Linked DNA regions of Pseudobacteroides sp.. The main gene of each other region encodes a partner of the protein of the gene in region 2 in a complex. Links are inferred from orthologs where the notes say so. Each region holds a gene or a part of one and is shown on either strand. Other genes may lie near its edges.

Region 1 (16,033 bases), on a different replicon or contig from region 2:
TCTTTGGTTAAAATAGGTAATACCAATGTAAAAATTGAATATTCAGATGATGTTGATATTTTGAAATTTATTCCTTCTTCAACCGGTACTTACTATTTTAAACTTGACACTAATATTGCTTCTAAGGTGAAGTTTTATAATACATATGAATCACCTCAAAGTTATACCATTGTAGATGCCAATACAGCCAGCTGCAATCTTTCAGCATATGATATTTGTTATATTGCCATAAATGATAATGCAACAATTCCGATTGGGAATTATACCCTTACAATCAGTAACGCCCTGGAACAGGACACCTTGAAATTAACGGGATACGTGATGCCTGATTTTGTTGATAATTCACCAAACCCTTTAAAAGCAGGATTTAAAGTATTGTTGCAAGGTACACAGAGTTCAGCTATCTCAGATGAAAATGGATACTTTGAGATTACAAATATACCTAAGTCAGATAAGGTATATGATATTGAAATAACAAAAGACAATTATCTAAAAAGGGAAATCAATAATGTTATTGTAAATGATAACATCTCATTGTCCACATCGTTTTTGCCAATAGAGATGTGGGCTGGAGACACGGAAGAATCAAAAGATAATGCTATAAATATTAAAGACATAATTAAAATTGCAAAAGCCTTCAATTCTTATAAAGGAGATCCTTCATATTCAGCAGGCATAGATTTTGACAACAATTCTGCTATTAATATTTTAGATGTAATCATTATGGCAAAACACTTTAATGAATCGGCTGAAAGCTACCCTAAAGTATTATTTTAGTAAATAAGATACAATAGATGTTTTCTTCATACGAATAGAAATTGCTTATATATAGGAAAGTTATACAATAAAAGCCTTGTTTTTGTTTGGTTGCACCCGAAGCAATACAATTTAACCCAGCTATGATTTCACCTTAACTAGTGGTATGTATTTGAAAGAGTGTAGATTTGTGGAGGTTATTATGAGGGATGGGATTGTTACAAGTAAGCACTATAGAAAAACCTGTATAGGAAAACTTATGACTTTGCTTATAACACAATCACAATCTTTAGAAACGCCCCCGGCAACACAAATGAGTTCAACTGCCATAACAATAATTACTGATATTGCAAATTGGAACCATCCTGTAAAGTCAGTTATGCAGCAAAACAGTATCACCATTAAAAAAGTAGAGTTAAAAAACAACAAGACTTATCCAATGTTTTATGTAACAATGCAGTCTGAAAGCTATATTATTGACTATGTTATCTTATGTTTGTTTTTTGTATTATAATCAAGATACACTTTATGATATTGCATGGAGAATACTATGGTGAAATAATGTAATATGAATCTTATGAATTCAATATATTGAAGGCACCAGAGTAAAATGTTAAACTATATAATGAAACTTAAGCTCATAAGAAATATCTTTTGACTGCTTATATTATACGAGGGGAGAAATTAATGAAAAATATCAGAATCAAAATTATTTCCGGTGCTGCTCTGGCAGTATTGATATTCTCAAGCCTTATTGTGTTTAAATCACAGGCTTTTGCCGAAACCGGTAATAATGGTATTAAAGTAGCTATTGACGAAAAGTTTTTGACATTTGATGTTGCACCCACTGTTGTTTCAGGAAGAACTATGGTGCCTTTGAGAGTCATATTTGAAGGACTTGGTGCATCGGTAACATGGGATGACAAAACAAAGACTGTAATTGGAAAAAAACAGGGAAAGACTGTTAAGCTTACTATTAACAATAAAAATGCTTATGTAAACGGCAAACTTATCAAAATTGATGTGCCGCCCAAGGTGATAAGCGGCAGGACATTGGTTCCTACAAGGTTTATAGCTGAGAGCCTTGGAACAGACGTTTATTGGGAAGAAAAAGCTAAAATAGTAAGTATAATACCGCCTAAAGCGATCAAATTTTCAGATGCAAAGTTGGAATCGGCAATTAGAGCAGCATTGAAAAAAACAACCGGAAGTATTACCACCACAGATGCCAAAAAAGTTAAAACACTCAATCTTGAGAATAAAGGAATAACTAACATTGAAGGCTTGCAGTATTTCAGAGGGCTTACAGAACTTAACCTAATAGAGAATAAGGTTAAGGATATTATGAAGCTAGGCTCACTTACAGAATTGAAAACACTCAAAATGGATAAAAACAGGGTGTATGATATTTCGCCGCTAAAGTATTTAACCAAATTAACGGTGGTTTGGATTCAAGAAAACCACGTGAAGGATTTAAGTCCACTTAAAGAATTAACAGGCATGAGAGGTCTTGTTCTGACTTACAATCAGATTTTTGACATATCTCCCCTTGCCAACATGAAGAAGCTGGATTACCTTTATATTGCGGGTAATCCAATTACAGATATAAATATTTTAAAGGGACTAAAAAATATTAACAAGCTGATTTTCGAGGATTATACCAACTATAAAAATTCTGACAAAATAGATCAACAATTATTTGATAAGTACAATAAGCTTGAAAATAAAGTAAAAGAAATAATAGCCAATGTAATAAAGCCTGAAATGACAGAATTGGAAAAGGAGATGGCATTACACGATTATATTGTCACCCATGTAAGATATGATATGGAGAATTTTAAAAAAAATACAATTCCTGCTAATAGACATACTGTTTATGGTGCACTTATTGAAAATAGTGCAGTATGTGACGGGTATGCAAGGTCACTTCAGCTACTTTTAAACAGGGTTGGCATCGAGTCTATAATGGTGACAGGAAATACTGACAACATAAACGGCTCTGTGGACCCAAAAAGAACACTCCACGCATGGAATATAGTCAAAATAAATGGGGCTTACTACCAAGTTGATCCGACATTTGATGACAGGGATCTTGAAAACGGAAGAAGTGATATAACTTACTATTATTTCAATTTATCGGATAAACAAATGGGTCTTAATTACATATGGGATAGGGAAGCATATCCTCAATGTACTACTGATGGAGCTGTATTTGATTTGCAAAACAGGGAGAAAAGAAATGCTATTGTAACGGATAATCAGTACTTTTTTATAAATGATAAAAAGAACATAATTAAAAAATCTTTTGACGGTAAAAAAACAAATGTTGGCGGTGATAAGGCGAATCAAATCCTGCTCCACGGTGACTGGATCTACTATATAAACGAAACTGACGGGAATAATATTTATAAAATAAAGACTGATGGTACATCAAGGAGCAAACTTGGTGATGGAAAAGCAAATGAAATAGAAATAGCAGGGGAAAGTATTTATTATATCAAAGACAATAAAATATGGAGAATGAACCTGGATGGATCTAACCAGTCAACAGTTAATTCAGATGTTTCCGCTTTATGGGTTGATATTATAGGCGAAACTATGTATTATAAGGTTTTTAATTATGGGATTGGGGGAAGACTTGTAAAATCAGATCTTAACGGGAATAACAGAGTAGATATCTGTTCTGACGAGCCGGCAGGTTTTGTACATAGCAGCAATGGGGGAGCCAGCTTCTGGTATAGGCATAATGAACATATAGTAGGTGATTGGATATATTATATAAATGCATATGATCAGAAAAGCATATATAAAATCAAAACAGATGGTACCGAGAGGACCAAAATAACAGCGGACAGCGTAATGGATAATAATTACCCTGATATAAACATTGTAGATAATTATATTTACTATAGAAATGCATCGGACGGAGATAAGCTTTACAGGATAAAAGCAGACGGTACAAACAGGCAGGCATTGGAATAGTTTTATACTTATTATTGATGCAAAATAAAAAGGTATTCTGCAGTTCATTAAGCAAGGTGCTGCAGGATACCTTTTTTACAATTGGAGAATTTTGGAGAATTGTTAAGTTTCATATACCATTTAATTAAGCCTCTCTGTTTTTCAAAACCTCCACCATGTCAAGGTTTTTTATGCTCTTTCTGATAGTAAGCTGTGCAAGGGAAATATATAACAATACACTTAATATGGTTACTGTATATGTCCTAACAGAAATGACCGATTCCAAATACATGAGCCTGCTGTTAAGCTCGGGGATAATAAGATTGCTAAGTGTTATACCAAATAAAATGCCCGGTATAAGAGCAATGATTCCAAGAATTATGTTTTCTCTGAATATTGTCCGGCCTATTTCTCTATCAGAATAGCCTAATACCTTCAAAGAAGCAAGCTCTCTGGTCCTTTCTGTAAGGTTGATAACTGTTGTTATGAAAATGATTGAAAAGCCCATTATCACGCAAAATACTGCCATAAATCCCACGAAAATGTAAATAAGCTTGATAAGAGACTTAACGGTGGTTAATGCTTTTTGGCGGCTTTCAACAGATTCTACTTCAGGTATGTTTAAAAGACTTTTTTCCAATGGTTCCTTGTTGCTATCCAATGTTTTTACCAGCAGCCCGGTAGCATATTTTGGTGCACTTAAATATCTTGTGACTGCATCAATGTTCATATAACAGTTAAAACCAATTGCTTGCTTTATTATGCCCTCAACCTTTAAAGTTACCACTTTAGCCTCTTTGTAGTATAGTTTTACTTTTATAAAGTCTCCTTTTTTTATAGACAGCTTTTTGGCAATGCCGTTGGCTACAAGTATACCGTCATCAGGAATAGCCATATTATTACCATTATCATCAATCAATTTGTTAAGTTTCATATCTTTTTGTACTGCTATCAGCTTGGTATCCCTCTTTTGGGCTTCTTTACTAATTTCAATGGGGAGTTCAAGAATGGGTTCAGCCTTAGAGTCACCACTTCTTTTTGATAAATTCACAGCATTTTGGAAGGGAAGTGGCTGTTTGAAATCTGCTGTATAGTCCTGAGCTTGTTGAGTATTAAAGTGAAAGTCGAGTACATTGTCTACTGTGTCGGTTACAGAAAACACTACAACAAAAAGCATGATGGAGAATACAAATCCCATTACGGTCAAAAGAGATCTTTGGCGGCTTCTGAATACGTTTCTTAAAGTAACCTTCCAGCCAAAATCAAGCCTTTTCCACAGGAAAGTCAATCTTTCAACAAGGATCCGCCTGCCTGCTTTTGGTGCTTCAGACCGCATTGCCTGTGCAGGCTCAATTTTTAGAATCTTTTTTGCTGCATTTAGACTCCCGACCACACAAAACAAAAGGCTTAACAGAATTGAAACAGCAAAGAGATCAAGGCTAGAGCTTGTTATTACCTTGGGGAACTCATACATTTTAAGGTACATTTCATAGGTCATAATCTTACTTAATATTGTGCCTGCAAGTATTGCCGGTATTGAGCCCATTAGAGAAAGCAAAACAGAAAACTTAATATAATGAAAAAGTATTCTTATGTCCCCATAGCCTAAAGCCTTAAGAGACCCGATTATTACCCGCTGATTTGCAATTATCCTTTTTTGCATTATGTATATTATAGCTGCTGCCACCAATAAAAAAAGTACTGGGATTACTGCTGCAAGGGTTTTGATCTGATCAATATCGTCACTGACCATAATATGGCTAAGCTGCCTGCTGCGTTCTGTTGATGACATTAAGCCTATGGGCATTAGGAGTTCTTCTGTCTTTTTAATAACTTCCTCCTTATTAGCATCTTTGGAAAAAATAATATGAACCTCATTGTAGTTTCCCTTTGAATTGAGCATTGAAGAGAGTTTGGATTCTCTAATAAAAACCAGCCCGAAATCTCCGTCGGAGTCAGAAAGGGAAGAGGGGGACTTCATGAGCTTGAAGAATTCCGGGCCCAGTGCAAGACCTGCCACTTTAAGGCTTAAGTCTTTATTATTTATGGAAATGCTTATTGTATCTCCGTTTTTTATGTCATGGTACTTACCGAACCTGTTTGATAAGAGGCATTCATTATTGCTTACAGGATAATTACCTGACATTACTGAGATGCTGTTTATGGGGGGCATACCCTGATCAGGAACTGATAGGACTCTTACCGAAAGCTTTTGCTTACCCTTTAAATTGCCTGATGCATCGGCAGTAAGTCTTCCCATGACCTTTTCCACTCCGTCCAGCTTCATGATCTTTTCTATAAGGTCACTTGTGATATTTGCACCTACAGTCTTTGCTTGGAAATCTAAAAATCTATACTTTTCATAACTGTAATCCATTGAATTTTTCAGATTCCTATACGAAATTATAGTTGCAGTAAATATGGTGATTCCTGCAAAAATAACCAAGGCTGCTGATATAAACTGCCATTTGTTTTTTAATATTTCTCTGATGAGCATTTTGTTTAGCTTGTTCATTTAAATCACCCTCCCGGATAATGTATCTACCATTCTATAGTTTCAGGATCAACGGGATTTTTGTTCTCATAAATGCTTGCAATTTCTCCGCTTCGCATTTTAACCACTTTATCTGCCATTTGAGCAATAGGCTGGTTATGGGTTATTATAATGACGGTTTTTCCCATGGTTTTATTAATTTCTTTAAGAAGTGCAAGGACCTTGATGCCTGTAGAATAATCAAGTGCACCTGTAGGTTCATCGCATAGAAGCACATCAGGATTTTTAGCTATAGCTCGTGCTATGGCTACTCTCTGTTGTTCACCACCGCTCATTTGGGCTGGGAAGTGATTGCTCCTGTCCTTTAAACCCACCTTCTCCAAAACCTCATCTGTGCTTAATGAATTTTTAGATATTTCAGTGGATATTTCCACGTTTTCTTTGGCGGTGAGATTGGGCATAAGGTTGTAAAATTGAAATATAAAGCCTATTTTGTTTCTTCTGAAAAGAGTGAGTTTTTTATTGTCATAGGTTGAAATATCTTCGCCGTCGAAAACCACATGTCCTTCAGTAGGAAGATCCATCCCACCGATTATGTTTAGGAGGGTGCTTTTTCCCGATCCGCTCGGACCCAAAACAACTACAAGTTCTCCCTTTTTGATTTCAAAGGATGTGTTCTTTAGTGCCAATACCGAAACATCACCAGACTTGTATTCCTTCATAATCCTATCAAGCTTAAATATTGTGTTAGTCATGTTTTAACCACCTTCCAAATTGAACAAAGTTCATTGTACCTTTTTTAGCACCCAATAGCCTTTCCACAAAATCCTCTATGGCCATAATCCTCTTCTCTAATGCCTCTGAGTACTCTAATGGAAATTTGATGTTTATATGGAGCAAACCGGCCCACATAAGAAGAGTTTCGGTCACTTCATCAGGGTACTCCGTATCAAAGCTTTTTTCCCTGATTCCCTGTCTGATAACCTCTGCAACCACTGGAGTCATCAGCTCTACATACTTTTTTGCCACTCTCTGATGCATTACCATGTTATCATCATTATGGAAGTGCTTGGCCAGGCTCATCATACCTTTTTTTCTGACCCCCAATACATCAAGCATCTCTTCAATGAGATTATGTATTTTCGTGACAGCATCATACTGCGGGTTATCCGTAACCTTCCTGGTTTTTTTCATCAGCGAGCTGAGGTATTTTTCCGCTAGGGCATTTAGTATTTCATCCTTACACTTAAAATAATAATAGAAGAGACCCTGGGCAACACCTACCTTTTTAACGATATCACTTACCGATGTCTTATCGTATCCCTTTGTATGAAACAGCTCTTCAGCAGCATCTACTATTTCGTTTTTTCTCTCTTCCGGATCCTTTGAGATTCTTACCATTTTTATTATCTCCTTTGTATGGATACGTGACTGACTGAGTGTCAATCAGTAATTTAATTATACTCCATTGACTGGTAGTCAGTCAATAAAAATTTGGAAAATAACGATGTATGATATATCACAATTTATCCTGGAACATAAAGGACAGAGATCAAGGCTGTAAAATCACTCTGTGATTTTGTTCTTGAATAAATATAGATTTATGTTAAAATTATTAGGAATATAGAACAAAATCACCATAGATTTTGTTCCTAAGTCATAGATAAATACCAAAGGCCGAGGTGTTGATAATTGTACCTTAAAAGGTTAGAAATTCAAGGCTTTAAGTCATTTGCAGATAAGATTAATCTTGAATTCAATTCAGGAATAACATCTGTTGTAGGTCCGAATGGTAGCGGTAAAAGCAATGTAGCTGATGCCGTAAGATGGGTTTTAGGTGAGCAAAGTGCCAAAACCCTTAGGGGAACCAAAATGGAGGATGTCATATTTGCAGGAACCGAGCACAGAAAAGCAATGGGGCTTGCAGAGGTTTCGCTTACCATAGATAATTCTTCCCATACTCTTCCAATCCAGTTTGATGAGGTCACCATCACAAGAAGGGTATTTCGTTCAGGTGAAAGTGAATATTTTATAAACAAGACTCTGTGCCGCCTTAAGGATATACATGAACTGTTCCTAGACACCGGTATAGGCAAGGATGGCTACTCAATCATCGGACAGGGCAGGGTTGACGAGATATTGAGTACCAAGTCGGAGGAAAGAAGGCATATCTTTGAAGAAGCCTCCGGTATCATGAAATACAAGGTAAGGAAACAGGAAGCTGAGAAAAAGCTTGATTTAACTGAGCAGAATTTGGTAAGAATTAATGATATAATAAATGAATTGGAAACTCAGCTTGAGCCGCTGAAATTACAGTCTGAGACAGCAAAAAAGTATCTTTCATACAGGGATGCTTTAAAAGAGTTGGAAATAAATGTTTATATAGATAGTATAGCCAGATTCAAGGAAAAGATTAAGGAGCATGAAGAACAGTATTTAAAGATAAAGGAAAGCATTGATAACGAAAACTTAAACCTGGAAAGCATTACAAGGCAAAACAAAGAAAAGACTGATAGAATGAAGGTAATGGAAGAGACATTGGAGAATGCCAGGCAGGAGTTTTACAACCTTGAGAACAATTTGGAAAAATGCAGTTCCGAGATAAAGTTAAACGATGAAAAAATTCATAACTTCAATCAGAATATAGAGAGAATTGATGCTGAATTACTTGAAATAAACGACAAGATAGGGCAGCTCAATAAAGACGAAGCAGCTAAAAACGATAAAATCAATTATTTGACCGAGAGGATGGCTGAATACTCCAGTAAGCTGTCTGAACATGAAGAGAAAATGGCAGCCTTAAATGAGACATTGGATGAGAATCAAAGGTATATTGAAAACCTTAAGGACAGTATAATGGACAAGCTCGATCTTCTTTCCGATAAGAAGTCCCAGATAGGAAATATAAAGGTTCATGTTGAGAACCTTAAAAAGAGGCAGCACGGTATTGAAATGGAAATTTACCAGATTGCTTTGGATAAGGACAGGGAATTAATCAAGAAGGAAGACATACAGGAAAACATCAACAAGGCCAAGGCTGCTATTGACAAAGCCAGGTCGGAAATTGACGGGCTTTCAAATCAAAGGAAGGATTGTGAAGCTGCACTTTCCGACCTTAGAAGGAAGCACACGGAAGTGGTAAATGACTACCAGTTCAAGTCCTCAAGGCACAAAATGCTTCAGGATATGGAAAATAAGCTTGAGGGGTACAATAGGAGTGTTAAAGTTGTGCTTCAGGCCTGCCAGCAATCCAAAGAGTTCGGACATGGTATTCATGGTGCACTTGCACAGCTTATAACAGTTGACAAGAAGTATGAAACTGCAATAGAGATGACTCTTGGCGGTGCACTTCAAAACATAGTGACATCCAGTGAAGAAGATGCAAAAAGGGCTATAGAATACCTGAAAAAGAACAGGCTTGGAAGAGCTACATTTCTTCCAATTACCTCAGTAAAGGGAAGGTATTTAGATAACAATATTTTAAATGAGGTCCGCGGCCAGCAAGGTTTTGTAGGTGTTGCCTCCGATCTTATAAAGTGCGGCAGTGAATTTAACGGTATAATTCTAAACCTTCTTGGTAAGGTTGTTGTAGTAGAAAACCTTGATGCAGGTATCAGGATAGCCAAACGGTTTGGATACAGCTTCAGGATTGTAACCTTAGAAGGTGATATACTAAGCACCAGCGGTTCCATGTCGGGAGGTAGCACTGATAATGCAGGGCCTGGAATATTAAGCAGGAACAGGGAGATAACCGAATTAAAGACCGAAATTTCAAAACTTGCATTGATTCAGCAATCTCTTGATACAAAGATAAATGAAGCATCAAACATGCTTCAGGAGATTTTAAATGATATATCGAATGAGGAAAAGAATATTAACAACAATGAGCTTATAAAAATAAGGGATGAGAGCCACCTGGCACAAATAGAGGAAAACATTAGAAAGGCCGATGCCAAGGCGGATATGTTGAGAGACGAAAAGGCACAGCTTTTAAAACAGGAGCAGGATACAGACATTGAGCTTCAAAAATACAATCAGGAACTGACCGACATTGAAAATGACATTAACAGCACAAAGGAAATAATATCAAAGCACCAGGAAAAGCATAAGGAAGACCAGACATTAAGGGATACTCTCCATAATGATATTATGAACTTTAAAATATCTGTAAACTCCGTTAAGGAGAGCCTTGAAGCTGTAAAAGAGACTCTTCATAGAATAATAGAGGAAAGAGATCAGCTTGGCAGGAGTGCTAACAGGAAGACAGGTGAAAAGGAAAAATACCTGTCCGAGATAGAAGGTTTAAAGGCTGAAAATACAGGCCTTGGAAAAAGAGTTAAGGCACTTGAGGAAGAAAAAACAGGAAAGGTGTTCCAGATTGATAAGGCGGTTGAAGAAAAGAAGGTATTGGAGGAGGAATTGTCCGACACCATAAACCAGATACAAAACGCCAACAAAAACATCATTCTGCTTCAAGAGGACTACAACAGGGTAGAAGTCAGAAAGGCCAAGGTTGAAGCAGAGCTTGAGGTGATACAGAATAGGATGTGGGACGAATACGAGCTGACCTATACCAATGCCATGGAGTTTAAGAAGGATATAGGAAGCATTCCTCAGGCACAAAAAAGGATAAACGAGATAAAAAATGACATTAAGGCATTAGGCCCTGTTAATATTGCGGCTATTGAGGAATATATAAAGACAAAGGAACGCTATGAATTCATGTCGGGCCAGAGAAATGACATGGAGCAGGCAAAGGAAAAACTCAAGAAGGTTATAAGTGAAATGATAAGCATTATGAAGAGGCAGTTTTTAGAACAATTCAAGCTTATCAACGAGAACTTCAATATAGTATTCCGCGAGTTGTTCGAGGGAGGAAGGGCAGAACTTATTTTAGTGGATATGGAAAATGTACTTGAAAGCGGTATCGAAATAGAAGTCCAGCCTCCAGGCAAAAGGCTTCAGAATATGATGCTTTTATCGGGTGGAGAAAGAGCATTTACCGCAATAGCACTGCTGTTTTCCATATTAAGGCTCAGACCTACCCCCTTCTGTATACTTGACGAAATTGAGGCTGCTCTCGATGACGCCAATGTTTACAGGTTTGCAGAATACCTTAAGAGGTATACAATTAATACCCAGTTTATTATGGTAACCCACAGAAAGGGTACCATGGAAGCTGCAAACACTCTCTATGGCGTAACAATGCAGGAGCATGGTGTATCAAAGATTGTGTCAATGAGAATGGGTGAAAAAGCCAGTTAGCACAATCAAAAAATAACTTAAAAAAAGATAAAGAGTCACAAAGGAGATGACGTATGGGTTTTTTTGACAGACTTAAAGAAGGATTGACCAAGACAAGAAAGAGTATAACAGAAAAGATTGACCAGGTATTAGTTGCATTCGGTAAGGTTGATGACGAGTTGTTTGATGAGTTGGAAGAAATACTTGTCACTTCAGATATTGGGGTAGATGCTTCTCTGAAGGTAATCGAGGACCTTAAAAAGAAGGTAAGAGAGCAAAGGGTTACTGATGCAATGAAGGTTAAGGAGCTTTTAAAGGAAGAGCTTGCAGAGATACTTGCCGAGGAAAACTCAGAGCTCAATGTTGAGTCCAAGCCGTCCATAATTCTTGTTGTGGGTGTTAACGGTGTAGGAAAAACAACCTCTATAGGAAAGATTGCAAATCTCTTAAAGCAGAGGGGTAAAAAGGTTATTTTAGCAGCTGGAGATACTTTCAGGGCTGCAGCCATTGACCAGCTTGAGATTTGGGCCAACAGGGTGGGAGTTGATCTGATAAGGCAAGCTGAGGGATCTGATCCTGCGGCAGTTATTTTTGATGCAATTCAGGCAGCCAAATCCAGAAAAGCGGATGTTCTCATATGCGACACTGCCGGAAGACTTCATACAAAAAAGAATCTTATGGACGAGCTTAAAAAAATATACAAAGTAATCGACAGGGAATTACCAGGTATTTCACGTGAAACCCTGTTGGTTCTAGATGCAACAACAGGTCAGAATGCGGTTTCCCAAGCCAAGACCTTTAATGAGATTTCCGACATAACAGGCATTGTTTTGACAAAATTAGACGGAACTGCCAAAGGTGGAATAATTGTTGCAATTAAATCAGAATTGGATATTCCTGTTAAGCTTATCGGCGTGGGAGAAAAGATGGAAGATTTACAGAAGTTTGATGCGAAGGAATTTGTGGAAGCACTGTTTTCATAAGGTGGATTTATGGGTGATAAATTAAATGTTTCATGCGTACAAATGAATTGCAAGCCTGGTGATATAGAGTTTAACCTAAATAAGGCCGCAGATTTTGCATCAGAAGCAAGGAAGACCGATACCCAAATGCTGGTTCTTCCTGAGCTTTTTGACATAGGCTATGATCTTGCCTCTTTGGATACACTGAAAATCAATACTCAAAAAACAGTTGATGCGGTGTCAAAGATTGCAAGAGACAATAACATGTTTATTGCGGCAGGTCTTACAGAAAATAACGGTGAGGCACTTTATAATTCATTATATATAATAAATGATTTGGGTGAAGTGGTTGAAAAATACAGGAAAATAAACCTGTTTTCATTAAGTAAGGAGAACCATTACTTTAAACCTGGGACAAAGCCCCAATCTTTTATTATAAAGGGCATTAAAATCGGAATAATGATATGCTATGATATAAGATTTCCCGAGTTGGGAAGAAACTACCTAAAGGATGGATGCAGTGCCATCCTGATTTCATCCGCATTCCCAAAACCCAGACAGGAGCATTGGAATACTCTTTTAAAGGCAAGGGCTGTTGAAAATCAGCTTTATGTAATTGCATCAAACAGGACAGGAAGGGTAGATTCGATTGAATTTGCAGGCTGTAGCTCCATAATAGACCCTTGGGGGGTGGTTTCCGATAAGCTTGATGATGAAGAAGGAATAATAAACAGCACCATAACCATGGATAAGGTGGATGAAGTAAGGAAGCTTATTCCGTGTTATGATGATATGACAAGGCTTGAAGGACTTCTTAGGATTTAAAGCAGGAAGAAAAAGCTAATAATTAAGGCAATGGGCGAATAGGAATAGGATTAGCAGCACATAAAACAATTAATGCCGGGAAATTCAAAAAAGGAGGTCGTAGTTGGCATGGATATTAATGAGTTTAATAATTTTTATGACAGGAACGAAATCAGGAATGTAGCAAAAAAGATCAAAGGAAAGGTAATTGGAGCTATTGCTATTTTTGCTGTAATATTAGGGCTGGTTGTAGCTGCCGGCATTTATCTTGATATTATCCAGTTAAACGAGATAGGAAAAAAGCTTTCAAGCATCTATATCAAGAACATTCAATACAAATTGATTTTCGGAGCATTTTCGTTTATATTGATTTTTGCTGCTATTAGTATAACCAATGTTTTCACTAAAAAAATATTAATAAAATTTTTAAAGAAAAATGGTACAGAAAGTAATATCAAGTTTCCGAATTTATCCATAGCCGCTCTAATCGCTCTCTTAGGGGCATTTATGACAAGAGACTTCTTCTATCAGAAGGCTATGACATTTTTTAATTCAGAGGTTTTTAACCTAAAAGACCCGCTTTTTAGTAAAGATGTTGGGTATTATGTTTTTCAGAGGCCGTTTCTCATTTCTCTTTATGATTTTGTATCTTATCTATGGATTTTTGTGATTTTTTATACCGCAGCATATTATCTCATTTCACTTGTTACGGTTTATAAGAATATCAACATTGAGGACCTGAAGTTTAAAAGCCTTGTAAGACACAATATAATAAACATTGCAATCTTTTTCCTTATAAAAGCAGTCTCCTATACATTTGAAAAAGAAGGGCTTCTTTTTGGAAGTTTTGCAAATGTAAGAGGCGTAGGATCTTTATTAGGAGCAGGATACATCGCAAATAATATCTGGAAGCTTTACTTTACCGTTGCACCGTTTTTGCTTCTTGCGATTGTGGCTGTGACATTTGTTTCTGTTTGGCGTGGCAAACTTAGGATAGCGGGGTTTTCTATAGCAGTATATCCGGCTGTCTGGATTGTGGTTAGCATCATAGCAGCAATAACCCAGATTGCCTATGTAAAGCCTGATGAGATACAGGCAGAAGGAAATTACCTTAAAAACAATATGACTATGACAAGAAAAGCATATAATATTGATAATATTGAAAGCTATCCTTTTAACCTTGAGCCCTTAAAGCCTGAAATAATTGAAAGGAACAAGGAAACCGTAGACAACATAAGAGTTGTGGACTATAAAGCAACCCTTGACAGCAACAAACAGCTTCAGGGATTAACAAACTTCTACAGCTTCCATGAAGGAGACATAATCAACTACAATATAAACGGCAAGGAGACACCCGTTTTTATATCCGCCAGGGAAATCAACAAGGATTTGCTTCAGTCAAAGTCATATACCAATATGATGTTTAAATACACTCATGGTTATGGTATTGTAATGAACCCAATTAACAGGTTCACCAGAGAAGGTCAGTCTGAATTCATAATCAGCGGACTTCAGAATGAGGAAACCGAGCTTAAAATAAAAGAACCTAGAATTTACTTTGGAGAACTCACAAAGGACTATGTTGTTGTTAATCCTGCCTCGGAAGGCAAGCTGAAGGAAACAGATTATGATGGAAAAACCGAGGTAAGTTACGACACTGTAAACGGCGGCGGAATTAAACTCGGATTTTTTAACAAGGTGCTTTTTGCACTTAAATACCATGATTACAACTTCCTTGTTTCCAGCAATATAACATCAAATTCAAAGATTCTTTTGAACAGGCAGGTAGTGGATAGGGCACAAAAGGCGGTACCGTTTTTAAAGGTAGACAATGACCCTTATATACTGCTGACGGATGACGGAAAGCTCAAATGGATTTTGGATGCATATACAACCACCAATCTATTTCCGTATTCCCAGGATTTCGGAGGATTTAACTATATAAGAAACTCGGTTAAAATAATTATCGATGCCTATACAGGTGCAACGGATTATTATATAATCGATAATAATGATCCTATGATAAAGGTATACAACAAGATATATCCAGGTATTTTTAACACCATCGATAAGCTTCCGGAATTCCTTAAAAATCATATGAGATATCCAGAATATCTCTTTAAGCTTCAGACCGAGGTGTTAAAGAAATACCATATAAAGCCTGACAGCGATCAAAATATAACCAACTTCTACGGAGGTCAGGACTTATGGAAATTGGCATCAATTCCTGACAAAGAATCAGGTGAGGAAATTCTTGAACCTTACTATAATATGATAAAGCTTCCGGGTAAATTCGGTAAAAAAGAAGAGCTTATACTGATGAGGCCGTTTACACCATCAGGCGAAAGGCATAATCTAGGCTCGTGGCTCTCTGTAAGAAATTCAATGGAAAACTATGGGCACCTAATACAGTTTACATTCCCTAATGAGGCACAGAATATATTCGGTCCATATCAGGTTGAGGTAAAGATTAATCAGATTGACTCTATCTCAAAGGACATAACTCTATGGAGTCAAAGCGGAAGTGCTGTATTTAAGGGAAATCTCCTGGTCATACCTATAGAGAACAGCATACTTTATGTTGAGCCTATATATATAAGGTCCACAGGTAATGCAATACCTGAGGTAAGAAGGATTATAACCGGATATCAGGAAGGAAACGAATTCAGGTATGGAATCGGCACCGATTTAAAGAGTGCACTTAATAATATGTTTTCCGCAAATCCAAGCCCTGTGGTGGATGGTAAGGAGATACCACCTGCAGATAACGTGGAGCCTGGGACGGATACTGCCAAGAACCCCTCACAAAATG
Region 2 (14,830 bases):
ATTGTATCGTTAAAATGCGACCCTTTTGTGGCACAAAGTCTTAGACAACAATATCCGGGTATAACCCCGGGTTATCATCTTAACAAACAACATTGGAACACTATTGTGTTAGATGGTGCTATACCGGAACACGAAATTATTTGGATGATCGACCACTCCTATGATTTAGTTTTCAAGTCTTTGACAAAGGCCGAAAAGGAAAGTATAAACATGTAAATTTTATTTTAATTATAATAAACCAGCACTAAAAACAGCGATATTACGCTCTTTAAGTGCTGGCGATTTTAATTCTACATTCATAGTATTTAATCATTTTTCTTCAGTATCGGTAATAATAGTTACTGTTCTCTGGGAATTATTATTGCTATTATTGTTTTCATCATTTTTTGTATTGTTTTTTGCATTCTTTCTATCATCCATCTTTTTCTTGATGGCATCAGTTGTCTTATTGACAATCTCAGGTATCATATCCAAGACCTTATCAAGTGATGAATTGGTATCAACAGGCAAAAGCTTTACCTGGTCATTACCCACTACCATAAAACCTATAGGTACTATGCTTACTCCCGCACCACTACCTCCTGCAAAAGGAAATTTGCTGGCCTTTTTTCCTTCAGAATCATCATCGTCATCTTTATTTGAATCAACTTCACAACAGTTATTATATTCCCCACCGCCTGCTGCAAACCCGAAAGTAACCTTTGATATTGGTATAATAACTGTTCCATCCGGTGCCTGAACCGCATCACCTACAATGGTATTGACATCTACCATTTCCTTAATGTTGCTCATCGCAGTATTCATAAGACCTTGTATTGGATGTTCTGCCAAACAAACCACCGCCTTCCAACAATTTTAATATAAGTAAAAATACCACTCCAATAATATGCCCCATTCTTATATTAAATATGCATAAAATATTAGCATCAAAAACTATGCGAGAAAAATTACTGTTAATTTTTATATATTTATTATGTATTGGAAAAGCCATTGACAAATTTGAATAAATTACACCTGTGACCATCCATGCCACGCCTGTCATAATTCCTGTAATCGATGCATCTCCAGCTCCAATGGTCATTTCTACGTTAAATTTCCTTAATTTTATTTTGGATTTCAATTTCTTTATTACATAATTAATTAATAAATTTAACTTATCGTATTTGTTCTTGAAATAGTCTATCCTTTCAAATATTTCGTTAATTCCCTTACCTAATCTGTCGTCATGTTTTACATCCTTAGAAACCTTTCGTTGTTCAACATCCTCATCGTTTTGTCTTTTCTTTTTTTTCTTTATTCTTTTCATCTTAAATCCGTTGTTTCTTATTCCCATAAGTGAAACTTCATACTTAAATTTTATTCCCTTTAAAGGGGAAAAGGAAATAAGGACATGGTCGTCCCATCCATTCCTCACATATTCCACTATTACTTCGGTATTTAGGAAGTATATTATTATTGAAATTATTATAAATATACATAAAAAAATAGCTAAGTAAAGCATAAATCACCTCACTTAGCTATTTTTCCCACAATTTCGCTTATTTATTACACTTATTAACAAATGTTCTACATATTACTCTCATCTGCTTCATCAATGCTCTGGACCTCATTTAACTCAAGCCTTGGTAAATCGGTTATTGACTTGAAGCCAAAGCTTCTTAGAAACTCCTCGGTGGTCTCGTACAATACAGGCTTACCTGGTGCATCAAGCCTCCCGGCTTCCTTTATCAGATTTTTATCTAAAAGCTTTGATATCGCACTATCGGAATTTACACCCCTTACCTGCTCAACCTTAGACCTTGTAACAGGCTGATTATAAGCAATTATAGAAAGTGCTTCAAAGGCCGCCGTGGATAGCCCTTGCTTTTGCCTTGGTTCAAAGAGCTTTTTGATAAAGTCATGATGCTCAAACCTTGTGCAAAGCTGGTACTTGCCATTTATTTCACGAAGCATTATTCCTCGCTTTGAACTTTGGTAATTTATTACCATATTACCTAAAATTGCCTTAACAGTCTTCTTGTCTAATTCAAGAACTTCCGATATTCTGTCTAATGTTAAGGGGTCACCTGCCGCAAAAAGCATTCCCTCAATAATAGCTTCTATATCCTTCTCTTCCATAAAGTCCTCCAGTAAACAAACTCGCAAAGTGATTTTGCAATATTGGTTGTTGTTGCGAGGCATTTAAAGCTCAGTCGTCACTCTCATCGTTTTGAATCAGTTCTTCTCCGCCGCCGCAGTGATATATCTCGATATCTGCAAACTGCTTTTGCTGCTCCAGTTTGACCTTTTTCAGCTTTGAAAGCTCCAAAATTGCAAGAAATCCAGTAACAACTTCAGTCCTTGACCTTTTATCCAGCGTAAAAATATCTGAAAAAATAAGCTTTGTTTTCCGGAATAAAAGCAGTAATACCTCTCTCATCTTGGATTTCAAGGATACCTTTTCATGCTGCATTATTGTGGCCATTTTTGTAACTGTATTGTTCATCTTCTTCCTGTTTTTTTCAAGAAGCCTTATATATACCCTTCTTATTTCTTCAGGTGACAGCTCTAGGACTTCCTCTTCCCTCTCAAACTCCATGACCTCAGGAAGCTTATAGTAGATCTTTTCCCACTGAGACTCATTGAGCCTTAACTGCAGCGAAAAGTCCTTATACTTTTTATATTCGATAAGCTTTAATACAAGCTCTTCCCTAGGGTCAATCTCTTCAGGAGCATTTTTCTCCTTTTTATCAGGAAGCAACAGCTTTGACTTTATATGAAGCAGGGTAGCTGCCATCACCAAAAACTCGCTGGCAATTTCCAAATCAAGCTCCTTCATGGCAAAAAGATATTCCATATACTGGTCAGTAATTTCATTAATTGGTATATCATAAATATTTATCTGGTTTTTTTCGATAAGATGGAATAGAAGGTCGAAAGGACCTTCAAAATTTTGAACCTTTATTTTACATGCATTCGTTAACGCACTCTCCACGAAAATCCAACTCCATATCTTATTCCCAGTCTATTTTTAGTGCATTCCTTACATCTTCCATTGTACTCCTAGCAATCTTCCTGGCATTTTCATTTCCTTGCAATACAACTTCTTTGATATAGTCTGGCTTATTTAATATTTCCTGTCTTCTTTCATATATAGGAGTCATGTAAGCCAGCATTTTTTCTGCAAGATTACGCTTACACTGAACGCAGCCGATTTTACCGCCTTTACAATTTTCTTCTATTTCCGATACCTCCACCTCATTAAATACCTTGTGGAAAGCGTATACGGCACATACGTCCGGATGCCCCGGATCGTCCTTCTTAATCCTTTGCGGATCGGTTATCATTGTCATTACCTTTTTCTTTATGTCATCGGGACTATCAGAAAGAGCTATTGTATTGTTGTAGCTTTTGCTCATCTTTCTACCGTCGAGTCCCGGTAAAACCTTTGCTTTTGTCAATAAAGGCTGGGGTTCAGGGAATACCTCCCTAAAAAGGAAATTAAACCTTCTTGCTATTTCCCTTGTCAATTCGAGATGAGGAAGCTGATCTTCACCAACAGGAACATAGTTTGCTTTATAAATGAGTATATCTGCTGCCTGCAGGCATGGATAGCCTAAAAAGCCATAGGTGGTAATGTTCTTGTCCTTCATCTGTGCGAGCTGATCCTTGTATGTGGGACACCTTAAAAGCCATGATAATGGAGTAACCATGGAAAAGAGCAAATGAAGCTCGGCATGCTCTACAACGCTTGACTGTAAAAATATATTGCATTTTTCCGGATCAAGTCCTGCACTTAAGAAATCTATAACAAGGTTATTAATATTGCTTTTAATATCGTCTGTATTTTCATATCCTGTAGTCAATGCATGCCAATCGGCTACAAAAAAATAGCAGTCATAATCATTCTGAAGCTTAACCCAATTTTCCAGGGCTCCGAAGTAGTTCCCCAGATGAAGAGCCCCCGTAGGTCTCATTCCGCTTAATATCTTACCTTTCTTCATCAATCCACACTCCGTTCAAATATGCTCTTTATATATTAGCATATTGTATATGTCATTTACAATTAAAAGTTCACTCTTGTAGTTTAGTTTTCATATAATAGGGAAATTATTAATATTATAGTTATCGCATAAAACAATCATAGATTAAAAACGATTATCTATTATTAACGCTTTTAAAATAGATGGTGATTAGTTGTTGATTTAAATATAGACATTTTTTTATCCAGCTGATAGAATAATTAGTATTATTTATAATAGAATTTCAAATAAAATTTCAAGACAAGGAGATTTTTAATGTTTGACAGAACTGTTCAGCAAATGATAATGAGCATACCGGGGATTCTTATAGCTTTAGTAACCAGCGGCTTTGCTCAAGCGTATATGGCAGATAAACTTGGTGACAGAACCCCGAGGTATGAAGGAAGGCTAACTATAAACCCTAAAGCACATGTTGATCCCATAGGCTTTATAATTTTTGTATTAATAGGATTTGGATGGTCTAAGCCTGTTAATATAAATCCCCGGAATTTCAAAAACATGAGAATTGACGATTCACTGGTTTCTGCTGCAGGATTTATCGGCAACCTGCTTATGGCAGTTCTTTTTGCACTTATAATAAAAGTTTTTCTAATATTCAATGTATTCAATGCTTTAGGTAACAATGTCGGACTTAATTTGATACAAATCTTAGATTATGGGATACAATATAATGTAGTATTTTTCATTTTAGGAATACTTCCAATTCCTCCATTTCCCGGTTCAAGGATACTTGAAAATCTTACGGATATTGAAAGATTTGAGATCTATGCAAACATTAAGAGATACAGTTTTATTATCTTTATGCTTCTTGTTGTAACTAACATATTAGGTAAAATCATATCGCCTCCAATCGTTTATATTTACAGTACAATACTTCAGATATTCAATATAAAATAAGAGGCGGATATATCGCCTCTTATTTTTTCTATATTTGTTATTATCAATTATTATTTCATGTTGTTCTTTACATTACTTGCCTTTTTCCATTTAGCCAACAAATCTACTAAATAATCGTTTTTAGCCTTCTCATCCAAATCAGGTCTAATATCTTCCTTAATATCACTTAATAGCAGCTGCTTTTCAGGAGTCTTCTCAATGACCTTTATAATGTGATACCCCCATACAGTCTTAACAAGCTCGCTTACTTCCCCTACCTTCATTGAAAAAGCCGAATCCTCAAATTCCTTGACCATTTCACCTCTGGAGAAGGTATACCCTTCCGGCATTTGTCTGGCACCGGGATCCTCTCCATGCTTATCCATGAGATCATCAAAATCCGCTCCATCCCTTATGCTCTTTAAAACTTCTTTTGCCTTCTTTTCTATCTCTTCCATTTTTTCTTTGGGGTAATCTTCACCTGTTGCCTGATCCCTGGTCATGAACAATATATGCTTTGCCTTTATAGTTTCGGGCTGAACAAACGATTTCTTATTATCTTCATAATACTTTTGAAGCTGCTCGTCTGATGATTTCACGTTCTCAACAAGTGCATTCAAATATTTGGAGCTTACGTAGTTAGATTTAACATATTGTACAAACTGGTAGAAGGACACCTTATCCTCAGACAAAACACCCCTGAATTTTTCTATGCCGCCATAGCCGCTTACCATCCTGTTGATGTATGTATTTATTTCCTCATAGTCACCTGCCTTAAGCTCAGACTGGCTTTTGGGCATATTTATCTTAATCAGGGCTTCTTCTACTATGTAATCGAATGCCTTCTGCTTTAAGTTTTTGAGCTCACTAGCCAAATTCTCTTTAGGTGTAGACTGTGTGACACTTTTACTCTGGCTGTTATAGAAAAAGTCATATTCGTTTTTATATAATGGCACCCCATTTACGGTTCCTATGACAGGGTTGTCCATTTTAGATATGGAAATAATGTTTTTTGCCGATATATATTCGATCTTTTTATCGAACATCTCCATAACATATCTTATTGGCACATAGGACTTGCCCATATATATGTATGACTCTAAAAGCGTGTCCAGGTTATCCATCTTAAAATTGTATTGTCCCGGCTGAATCTTTACAAGCTCTAGAGAACCGGTCTTTTTTATAAACTTTTCCGCACCTTTAAGGGTAGTTTTTTTAGTCCTGTCAATATTTACTGTCTTTGTCTTAACATCTGCTTTGTAATAAACATTCAAATAATAGGCCAGATCGGATATAGCTGCATAGTAGCGGCCATTTACTTGAATTGTCCTTATATTCAGCGGCTTGTTATCCATTACTACAGAAATATTTGTGATTGATCCTATTTCGTCAACAATGGGCTTCGGCGTAGGCGAAGGTTCAGGTGAAGTCTCTACATCCTTTACAGGTGTAACAACCACGGTATTTGTACTGTAGACCTCTTCCTGTACGGATTTATTGGTATCGTATACATCACCCGTAACGGTTTGCCCATTGGAATTCAAGACTGTGGGCTTTGGTTCTGCAGCACTGCTTCCATCCCCTGATGCACTCATATTAGAAGCCAGAGACAAACTGCAAATAGCTGCCAAAAGCAAACATGACACTTTTTTTCTAAACATAATTTACATCCCTTTCATTGTGCATTTGCACATAAGTTCATACTAAGGACCTTTTATTAATGGCACCTCTAGTCCAAATGTAAGATTTATAAGAACTTTTAAACTAGATCATCAGGAATTATATCATTTCTTACAATATCCTCATAATCCTCGCCTTTAACGATTAGTCTTGATTTACCTTCATGAACCAAAACAACCGGTGGACGAGGTATTCTGTTGTAATTGCTAGACATTGAATAGTTATATGCTCCTGTAGCCATTACAGCTATTATATCACCTGATTGAACTTTTGGGAAATTAATATCCTTTATAAGAATATCTCCAGACTCACAACATTTACCAGCTATAGTGATCAATCCATTCTTTGGTGCATCAAGTCTGTTGGCCAATACAGCATCATATGGTGACTGGTAAAGGGCATACCTTGGATTGTCCGCCATACCTCCGTCAACGGATACGTAGGTCCTGACATTCTTTATTTCTTTTACTGCACCAACCTTATAAAGCGTTATCCCTGCTGATGCAACTATTGATCTGCCCGGCTCCATAACAATATACGGCAATTTTATCCTCTTATCCTCGCAAATGCCTTTAACAACCTTTGAAACAGACTCTATATAATTGTCATACTCGATGGGATCGTGCTCAGGAATGTATTTTATACCGAACCCTCCACCAAGGTTAAGCTCTTCGATTTCGATTCCTGTCTCAGTTTTTATCTGGCTGATAAACTCAAGCATAACCTTTGCTGCAAGTTCAAATGGACCAAGATCAAATATCTGCGACCCTATGTGGCAGTGAACACCTACTACAGAAACGTTTTTAAGAGTTGATGCGTACTTTATTATTTCCAGGGCTTCACCATTTTCCAGTGCAACCCCAAATTTGGAATCAATCTGTCCGGTCTGAACAAAATCATGGGTATGAGCATCTATTCCAGGCTTTATTCTAAATGAAATACACGCCTTTTTCCCTTTTTCTCCGGCAATTCTGTCAATATTTTTTAGTTCTTCAAAGTTGTCTACAACTATTCTTTTTACGTTTTTATCAACGGCCAGCTCAATTTCCCCGACTGTCTTGTTGTTTCCGTGAAAATAAACCTTGTCCATAGGAAACCCGGCCTTATAAGCCGTATAAAGCTCTCCACCCGAAACAACGTCTATTCCAAGACCTTCGCTGTCAACTATCTTGTATATAGCCATTGCACTAAAAGCCTTACTTGCATAAAGAACCATTCCATTACCGTTATAATGCTTATCCATCGCATTTTTATAGATTCGGCAATTTTTCCTAATCAATCCTTCATCCATTACATACAAAGGAGTACCATACTTTTCTACTAATTCTACAGCATCGCAACCCCCGATTTCCAAATGATTTGCACTATTTGTTTTTAAAGCTTCAGATACAAACATATTTTCACCATCCATTAAATTTTAATTATAACTCTCTATTTATAAGCATTTCATCTTTATTAAAATGTTAGCATTTAAAAATGCAAGAGTCAATATATTATCCTTCATTTTGCCTATTTTATATCCTTGTTCATTCTTATAATTTCTTCGAAAAATTCATAAGGATTTTTATCATTTATTTCGATATTGAATTTGGAATGAAAGTATTTGTTCAGGTGGTAAGCAAACAGGCTTTTCTTACCTCCGAGCTCTTCTTTCCTCTCCATAAACTCCTTTAAAATTCCAAACTCATACTCACTTACTGGATAGATATTTGCTCCGCTATGATTTATGCTAAAATTGCAACCTGCCAGAATATCATTTGCAGTTAAAGGCCTCTCATTTTTTTTGTTTTTTATTACAATAGTATTTGCAGCAATATCACCGATTCTTTTATAATTCTTATTAAAAACCATAATAAAGGCTCCTGTTAAATAAAAAGAAGGTAAAAAATCAATAACCCTCAGTATGTTTCTCAGTGCTGAGTCAAAAAACGTTATCGCTTCTCCGGTCTCTTTGATAACCATAAGGTTGAGGAGCCTTTTGCCGGGTGACTGACCATTTAGAATCAACTCAAAGAAAATAAAATATCCATTATATATTGCAAATATCAATACAATACTAATTGCAATAATATACGAATCTATTTCTCCTCCTTCATAAATCGAAGTACCCGATGAATAAATTATAATAATGACAACGATTATGGCAAGACATTGTATTATAAAGTCTGTCAAAAATGCTAAAAGCCTGGAGCCTAAACCTGCCAACTCAAAATCAATAAAAACATTTTCCGGAGTGATTACATCTTTTATTCTTCGCATAAAAAGTTCCTTTCGACTGTAAGACACTTTATTCTTTATTAAAAGTGATAAATGCAAGACTATAACACTTTTAATTTTGATTGTAACTAAGCACTAATTCTGTTACAATTATTCCTGTCAGGAATATTATAAAACAAAATCAGGGTGTTTTCCATGAGAGAAGAAAAATTTATTAATGATAACTCATATATTTGGAGCAATTTAGAATCACTGCTTCATAAGCTTAAGGCAAGAAAGCTTAAGACTCTAAGTAAATCCGAGCTAGAAAGCTTCATAACGTCCTATAGGATTGTATGCAGCCATTTATCATATAGCCGGACTTTCTTTGGCGAATCCAAAACAACAGAATACTTAAACAGTCTTGCTTCGTCAGCCCACGGCCATATTTATTCAACCAGATCCTCAGGCTTTAAAAAAATATTTTCATTTTATATTAAAGGTTTTCCCGAGTTATTGAAGGATAACGCAGCATATATGATTTTATCAACAGCCTTATTCATGGCAGGAGTTATTTTCAGTTTCATTATGACTGTAATAAATTCCGATAATGCACCTGCTTTTATTCCTCCAGAGCTTATCGAAGGCGTGAAAACTCTCAATTCAGGCAGAGGATCATGGGATAGTGCAACACAATCCGCATCAATATTTACAAATAATATAGGTGTAGGCCTCAGGGCTTTTGCACTCGGAATAACACTGGGTCTGGGCACTACTTATATCCTTATTTTCAATGGATTTATTTTAGGCAGTGCAGCAGGACTTGCTTTAAATTACAATGTAACCTCCATATTCTGGTCATTGATTCTGCCCCATGGAGTACTTGAGCTTTTCTGTATATTCGTATGCGGTGCTGCTGGCCTTATAATAGGTAAATCAATAATCAATCCTGGGATATACTCACGAAAGGATTCCCTTATAAAAGGCGGCAAAACTGCCGTATATCTCACCTGCGGGACAATCCCGCTGTTTATTATAGCAGGAATTATCGAAGGCTATTTTACTCCGTCAAATGCTTCAGTAGAAGCCAAACTGGTATTTTCACTGGTTTCCTTTATACTAGTATGCCTTTATACGGCCTTGCCTTTTATAATAAGAAAAAAGCTATCTAAAGATAGTGCAGAGTAAATTGTTATATTTATTATCCCAATTGCATCATTGCTTTCATGTTTAAATATTTGTTCACTACCTCCATTGAAAGCTTATCCGGAGGTATATCTATGGAAGCAATTCCAGCACTTTTAAATATTCTTTGTATTTTTTCTCTTTCATCAATTTCCCTAACCGCTGCACACTTGTCATAAATATCAGTAACATTACCAATCTTATTTTCTGCCATTTCATAGACCCTCATGTCCTTTATGGTTATTACAAGGGGTATATGATTTCTACCTGTAGTCTTCAGGGCTTTAACTAAAGCCATTGCCTCCTGGGAGTTAAAGAGATCTGTAAAGATGCATAAAAGACTTCTTCTTCGCTGATGTTTGCCAAGGTGAAAAAGTGCATTATCATAATCTGCAGTGACAAAGTTTTCTTCTACATTGTACAGACTATCTGCGATTATGCCAAAATGTGTCATGCCTTTGCCTGACTTCACAAACCGCTTTACATCCTTATCGAATACCAGAAGTCCTATATTATCTCCCTTTTTACCGGCTATCTCCGCAAGCAAGAAGGCAGAATTTATTGCATAATCAAGTTTTTTGATATAGTTGATCTCAGTATTCATAACCCTGCTGGAATCAAGCATTATATATACCTGCTGGTTCCTTTCAGGTTCATAATTATTTACTATCAGCTTGCTTGACCTGGCTGTTGCAAGCCAGTTGACTTTTCTGTAGTCGTCACCCTCCGAATATTCCCTTAGACTTTCAAACTCGGTACCTATTCCATAGGTTTTCATTTTTTTATTGCCTATAAGCACAAGATTCTTTCTAAGGGATGCAAAACTGTACCTTTTTAAATCCTTAAGGTTTGGATAAACCTTAAGATTCTCTTTTGTGTCAAACCTCCTGTACTTCATGCAAAGCCTGAGTATGCCCCTATACCTTATATTTATATCCCCAAAGGTATACTCGCCGCGTTTTTGAGGAACAACAATATATGAACCGGAATTTTCATAATGAGGTATTGATTTAATATTAATAGTACCTCCAGCCACATCCATATAGCTTGGAACCTCGTCCCTCGCCTCAATATTGAGAATATGACTGCCATTGTTCCTTACGAGGATTTTGATAGTATTCTCCGACCCCATTGACAGCTTCCTGTCACACTCCCGTCTTATTTCAAGCAAATCTGCCCCTGGAGTTATTATAAAGTCAACAACAAGAAGACCTAACAATATAAGGTTATACAAAATAAAAATATATAATGATAATCCGAAGAAAGCACCTAAAACAATCGGTATTATCCCCAGAATTATAAAACCTGCAAAGGTTTTGCTAAAAGGCATGTTTATTCTCCTAACCAAAACATTTTCCTTGATTTATAATAGTCCTTATCTCGGAACTTCCACTTTACCTAAAATATTTTTTATAACATCATCGCTCTTCAATCCGTCTATACTGGCTTCAGGTTTTAAAATCACCCTGTGCCTCAAAACCGGCGTTGCTATGTCCTTTATGTCTTCCGGCATAATGAAATTACGCCCTTGCATGGCAGCCAGGGTTTTGGCAGCCAGTAAAATGGAAATGGATGCCCTTGGGCTTGCTCCAAGTATCAAACTTGGGGAGTTTCTGGTTGCCCTAACAATAGATGTTATATAGTTTATTATTCCATCATTGGCTTCAACCTTTAATATCTCTTCCCTGCACCTCTTGATGTCCTCAAAATTGCATACTGCATTTATATCGGCATCATCTATCTTTGAGCTTGTAAAGCCCATTTTAAACTTATCTAACATCATATTTTCAAATTTCTGAGGCATATAGTCAACTGTCAGCTTCATCATAAATCTGTCCAACTGGGCTTCCGGAAGAGGATATGTCCCTTCATACTCAACAGGGTTCTGAGTTGCCACTACAACAAAAGGATCACCCAGCCTATGGGTCTCTCCATCAATGGTTATAGCCCTTTCTTCCATTGATTCCAAGAGTGCTGCCTGAGTTTTGGGAGGTGTTCTGTTTATTTCATCCGCAAGGAATATATTGGTAAATAAAGGACCTTTTCTAAGGTAAAACTCTCCCGACTTGGCATCATATACTTTTGTACCGGTAATGTCAGCCGGCATAAGATCCGGTGTAAACTGAACCCTTTTAAAATCGGCCTTGATGGTTTTTGCTATGACCTTAGCAGCAAGGGTTTTAGCAAGTCCCGGCACCCCTTCAACCAGAATATGTCCCCCCGAAAGTATAACCACAACCATTTGCTCTATAAGGGCATACTGTCCCACCACAACCTTGGAAACCTCATCAATTATTTGTTTAGCCTTTATTTGCGTAAATCCCGTATTATCTTTATTACCAACATCAAAATACCCTTCCATTATTTTATCTCCTCTCTTATTTTCTCAATCCATTTTGCAAGAAATACAAACTCATCCATATTTCGATTATCCGACTCTATATATCTTTCACATTTGTTAAACCCTGTCTCAAGATCCAAACCACGAGTCCTTCCGTCAAATGCTGCTGCCTTGACAATCTCCGCACCATCCGGTACTGCATCCATACCCAGATATTTCGCAAGATCCAGTTTAAGTCTTTTAAACATCACTTCAAGGACATAGGAGTTGGCTTTAGAGACCTTGTAAATATTGGATAACGCGTGAATATTTTCATTTTCGGCCCTTTTAACGGTTTCGAATACAACAACAGGCTTTCCAAGTCTCTTTGACATTGAAAGGAATAGAACTCCAAAGCCCAATACAATCTGAATGAATACAAGCACTCCGCTAAAACCGATAAGATCTCTAACAGTAAGACCTTCCCCTATATTGTGGTAGTACTCGTTAAAATACACCACTCTATTGCCGATTTTATCTAAAATATCTATAAAGGAAACAGCACCGCTCTTATCCCTCAACCCCTCATTCACAAAGAATTCGGTGCTTTTGCAAGCATACATGGTGCCTTCGCCTACTTTGTATGTTGTCCATTCATTATATGATTGAACTTTTCCGCTGTAAATTGCACCCAGGTCTTCAAGAAGACCGCTGTTCTCTTCAAACTCATCATAAATAAGAACAAGGGTATTTCCTCTTTCAAACCATTTTTTCATGTACTTGATCTCTGTTTCCTCATGCAGGGTGTGATAATCAGGCTGTATAATCACCATAGTCACAGAATCAGGCATAAACCTAATTGTTTTCTTGTATCGTACTGCTTCGTATCCCATTTTTTCCGTCAGTAGATACAAAGCCTTTTCCCCCTCAGGATCTACGCTGTATGAAGTATATTTGCCATACTTCCTTCCATCCTTCATTCCTGCCGTAATGATTCCTACCAGCACCAAAAAAGCGGCTATCAATATGAAAATAATTATTTTTGAAATAATCTTCTTATTTCTCATGAATTTACCTCCCCTATTATAGAGGAATATTCGAGAAACCATTTATCAAATAATTCCTTGCTCAAATTCCTGTTACCATACCAGCATCTGTTAAAAACCCTGGTAAACTCCAGAGTTCTTTCTAAATGAATAAAATCTTTCATGGTTAACTCATTCATGTACTCCTTATTTGTCTTTGCCTTGTTTATCAATATGAGATTCTGTTCATTTAGTTTAAGGATAAGTGACAGGTACAAAAAACGTATTCCCTGCCTGAAATCACCGTTTTTATAAAACTCCATAGCCTGAAGTTTTACCTCCTCAGGATCCTTAAGCTGACTTAAAAGTTCGGAATCTTCCTCTTCCTTAAGCCTTTTGTTATTTCTCCTGTATTTCATTATCAAATAAACTATCGCTGCAACCATCAGAATCAAAAGAATAGAAACAAAAATATAGAATATAATCCCATGCCCGGAGAAATTAACCCGGGGCTTAATGGGCAAATCCCCTGTGGGAGGTTTCCATTGCCCTAATGCTCTTCTAATCCTATCTAGTATGTCCTCCACAATATCAGAAAACCTTTCCAATAGGGTTTTCTCCTTGTTTGACTCTTGAAACTCCTTTGATGAGAATATGTCGTTCAAATGGTCCTCAACCTGCTGCTCCCTTTCCTGTGTCATGGCAAAAGAAGAGCACGGTAATAATATGTTTAGTATTATCAAACATGTCGAGACTATAAAGAATATTCGAGCTATCTTTTTTCTTTTTTCTCTATCATTCATGAATATAATGTCATGCATTAATATGAATACCTCGGTTTTTATATTTTTACTTCATAGGTAATACTGTTACATTTTATACCTATTTATTATCTCCTGCCAATAATTTATCCACCTTTACTTCCAAATCGAATCCCTCATTATTTATCTTGCAGTTGATAAAAATTATAGTAGTAACAGTTGCTAAAAATGGGTAAAAAAGTGCATACCCCAACTGTATAAAAGAAGTGGCAGCAAGCTGTATCTGTCTGTATAATTCATTATCGGCAAAAGAAACAAGGACAGTGATCCCTACTGATATGGAAGGTATAAACACATATATAAGCCCTCCGGCTAACAAAGCAAAAAATGAATTCCAGAACATTTTCTTTGTTAATTCGGCACTTCTTGCTATCCCCTCTGTTGCTCCTTTATTTTCAACTGCTATGGCCTGAACACCTAGTCCGAATTTGATGTAAAATAGTCCTAAACCCAGCAAGATACCAAACACACAAGCTATCAACAATACAACACCTAGAAAAATCAGAATACCTACCATAATGCGACCTGCTCCTGCAAAAAATGACATCCCTGCTCCAAACATAAACAATCCGATAATAAGCAGCAAATAGAACACAAATACTATTCCCATAATTGCACCCGACATTATGAGGTAAAACAGAAGCCTGTATCCTAGTATTTTAAATATTTTCTTAAAACTATCCCTTATAACCTCTTTTAAAGCAA

The links.
Region 1: the proteins of VIO64_RS18435 (region 2) and smc are in contact, whole or in part, in a crystal structure (PDB 3ZGX), measured with the Bacillus subtilis proteins. The link is inferred for Pseudobacteroides sp. from one-to-one orthologs.

The regions. Positions count from the first base shown.
Region 1 is NZ_DATCTU010000004.1:77,232-93,264, reverse strand. What follows is about bases 7,554-11,676. They hold smc (chromosome segregation protein SMC), read left to right. Parts: upstream 7,554-7,903; coding sequence 7,904-11,476; downstream 11,477-11,676. Other genes in these bases: ftsY (signal recognition particle-docking protein FtsY), read left to right, coding at 11,530-11,676; VIO64_RS00445 (TetR/AcrR family transcriptional regulator), read right to left, coding at 7,554-7,612. In the rest of the region: VIO64_RS00470 (hypothetical protein), read left to right, coding at 1-777; VIO64_RS00465 (hypothetical protein), read left to right, coding at 959-1,270; VIO64_RS00460 (stalk domain-containing protein), read left to right, coding at 1,444-3,738; VIO64_RS00455 (ABC transporter permease), read right to left, coding at 3,863-6,232; VIO64_RS00450 (ABC transporter ATP-binding protein), read right to left, coding at 6,259-6,966; more of VIO64_RS00445, read right to left, coding at 6,959-7,553; more of ftsY, read left to right, coding at 11,677-12,438; VIO64_RS00430 (nitrilase-related carbon-nitrogen hydrolase), read left to right, coding at 12,448-13,242; VIO64_RS00425 (UPF0182 family protein), read left to right, coding at 13,351-16,033. UniProt on the Bacillus subtilis protein: Required for chromosome condensation and partitioning.
Region 2 is NZ_DATCTU010000112.1:136,611-151,440, reverse strand. What follows is about bases 1,082-4,001. They hold VIO64_RS18435 (segregation and condensation protein A), read right to left. Parts: upstream 2,975-4,001; coding sequence 2,189-2,974; downstream 1,082-2,188. Other genes in these bases: trpS (tryptophan--tRNA ligase), read right to left, coding at 2,994-3,983; scpB (SMC-Scp complex subunit ScpB), read right to left, coding at 1,567-2,118; VIO64_RS18445 (DUF2953 domain-containing protein), read right to left, coding at 1,082-1,501. Also shown: VIO64_RS18455 (MmcQ/YjbR family DNA-binding protein), read left to right, coding at 1-216; ytfJ (GerW family sporulation protein), read right to left, coding at 310-831; more of VIO64_RS18445, read right to left, coding at 779-1,081; VIO64_RS18425 (site-2 protease family protein), read left to right, coding at 4,278-4,919; VIO64_RS18420 (peptidylprolyl isomerase), read right to left, coding at 4,970-6,559; lysA (diaminopimelate decarboxylase), read right to left, coding at 6,658-7,974; VIO64_RS18410 (RDD family protein), read right to left, coding at 8,088-8,837; VIO64_RS18405 (stage II sporulation protein M), read left to right, coding at 8,991-9,962; VIO64_RS18400 (DUF58 domain-containing protein), read right to left, coding at 9,976-11,289; VIO64_RS18395 (MoxR family ATPase), read right to left, coding at 11,335-12,321; VIO64_RS18390 (DUF4350 domain-containing protein), read right to left, coding at 12,321-13,346; VIO64_RS18385 (hypothetical protein), read right to left, coding at 13,343-14,125; VIO64_RS18380 (hypothetical protein), read right to left, coding at 14,187-14,830. UniProt on the Bacillus subtilis protein: Participates in chromosomal partition during cell division. May act via the formation of a condensin-like complex containing Smc and ScpB that pull DNA away from mid-cell into both cell halves.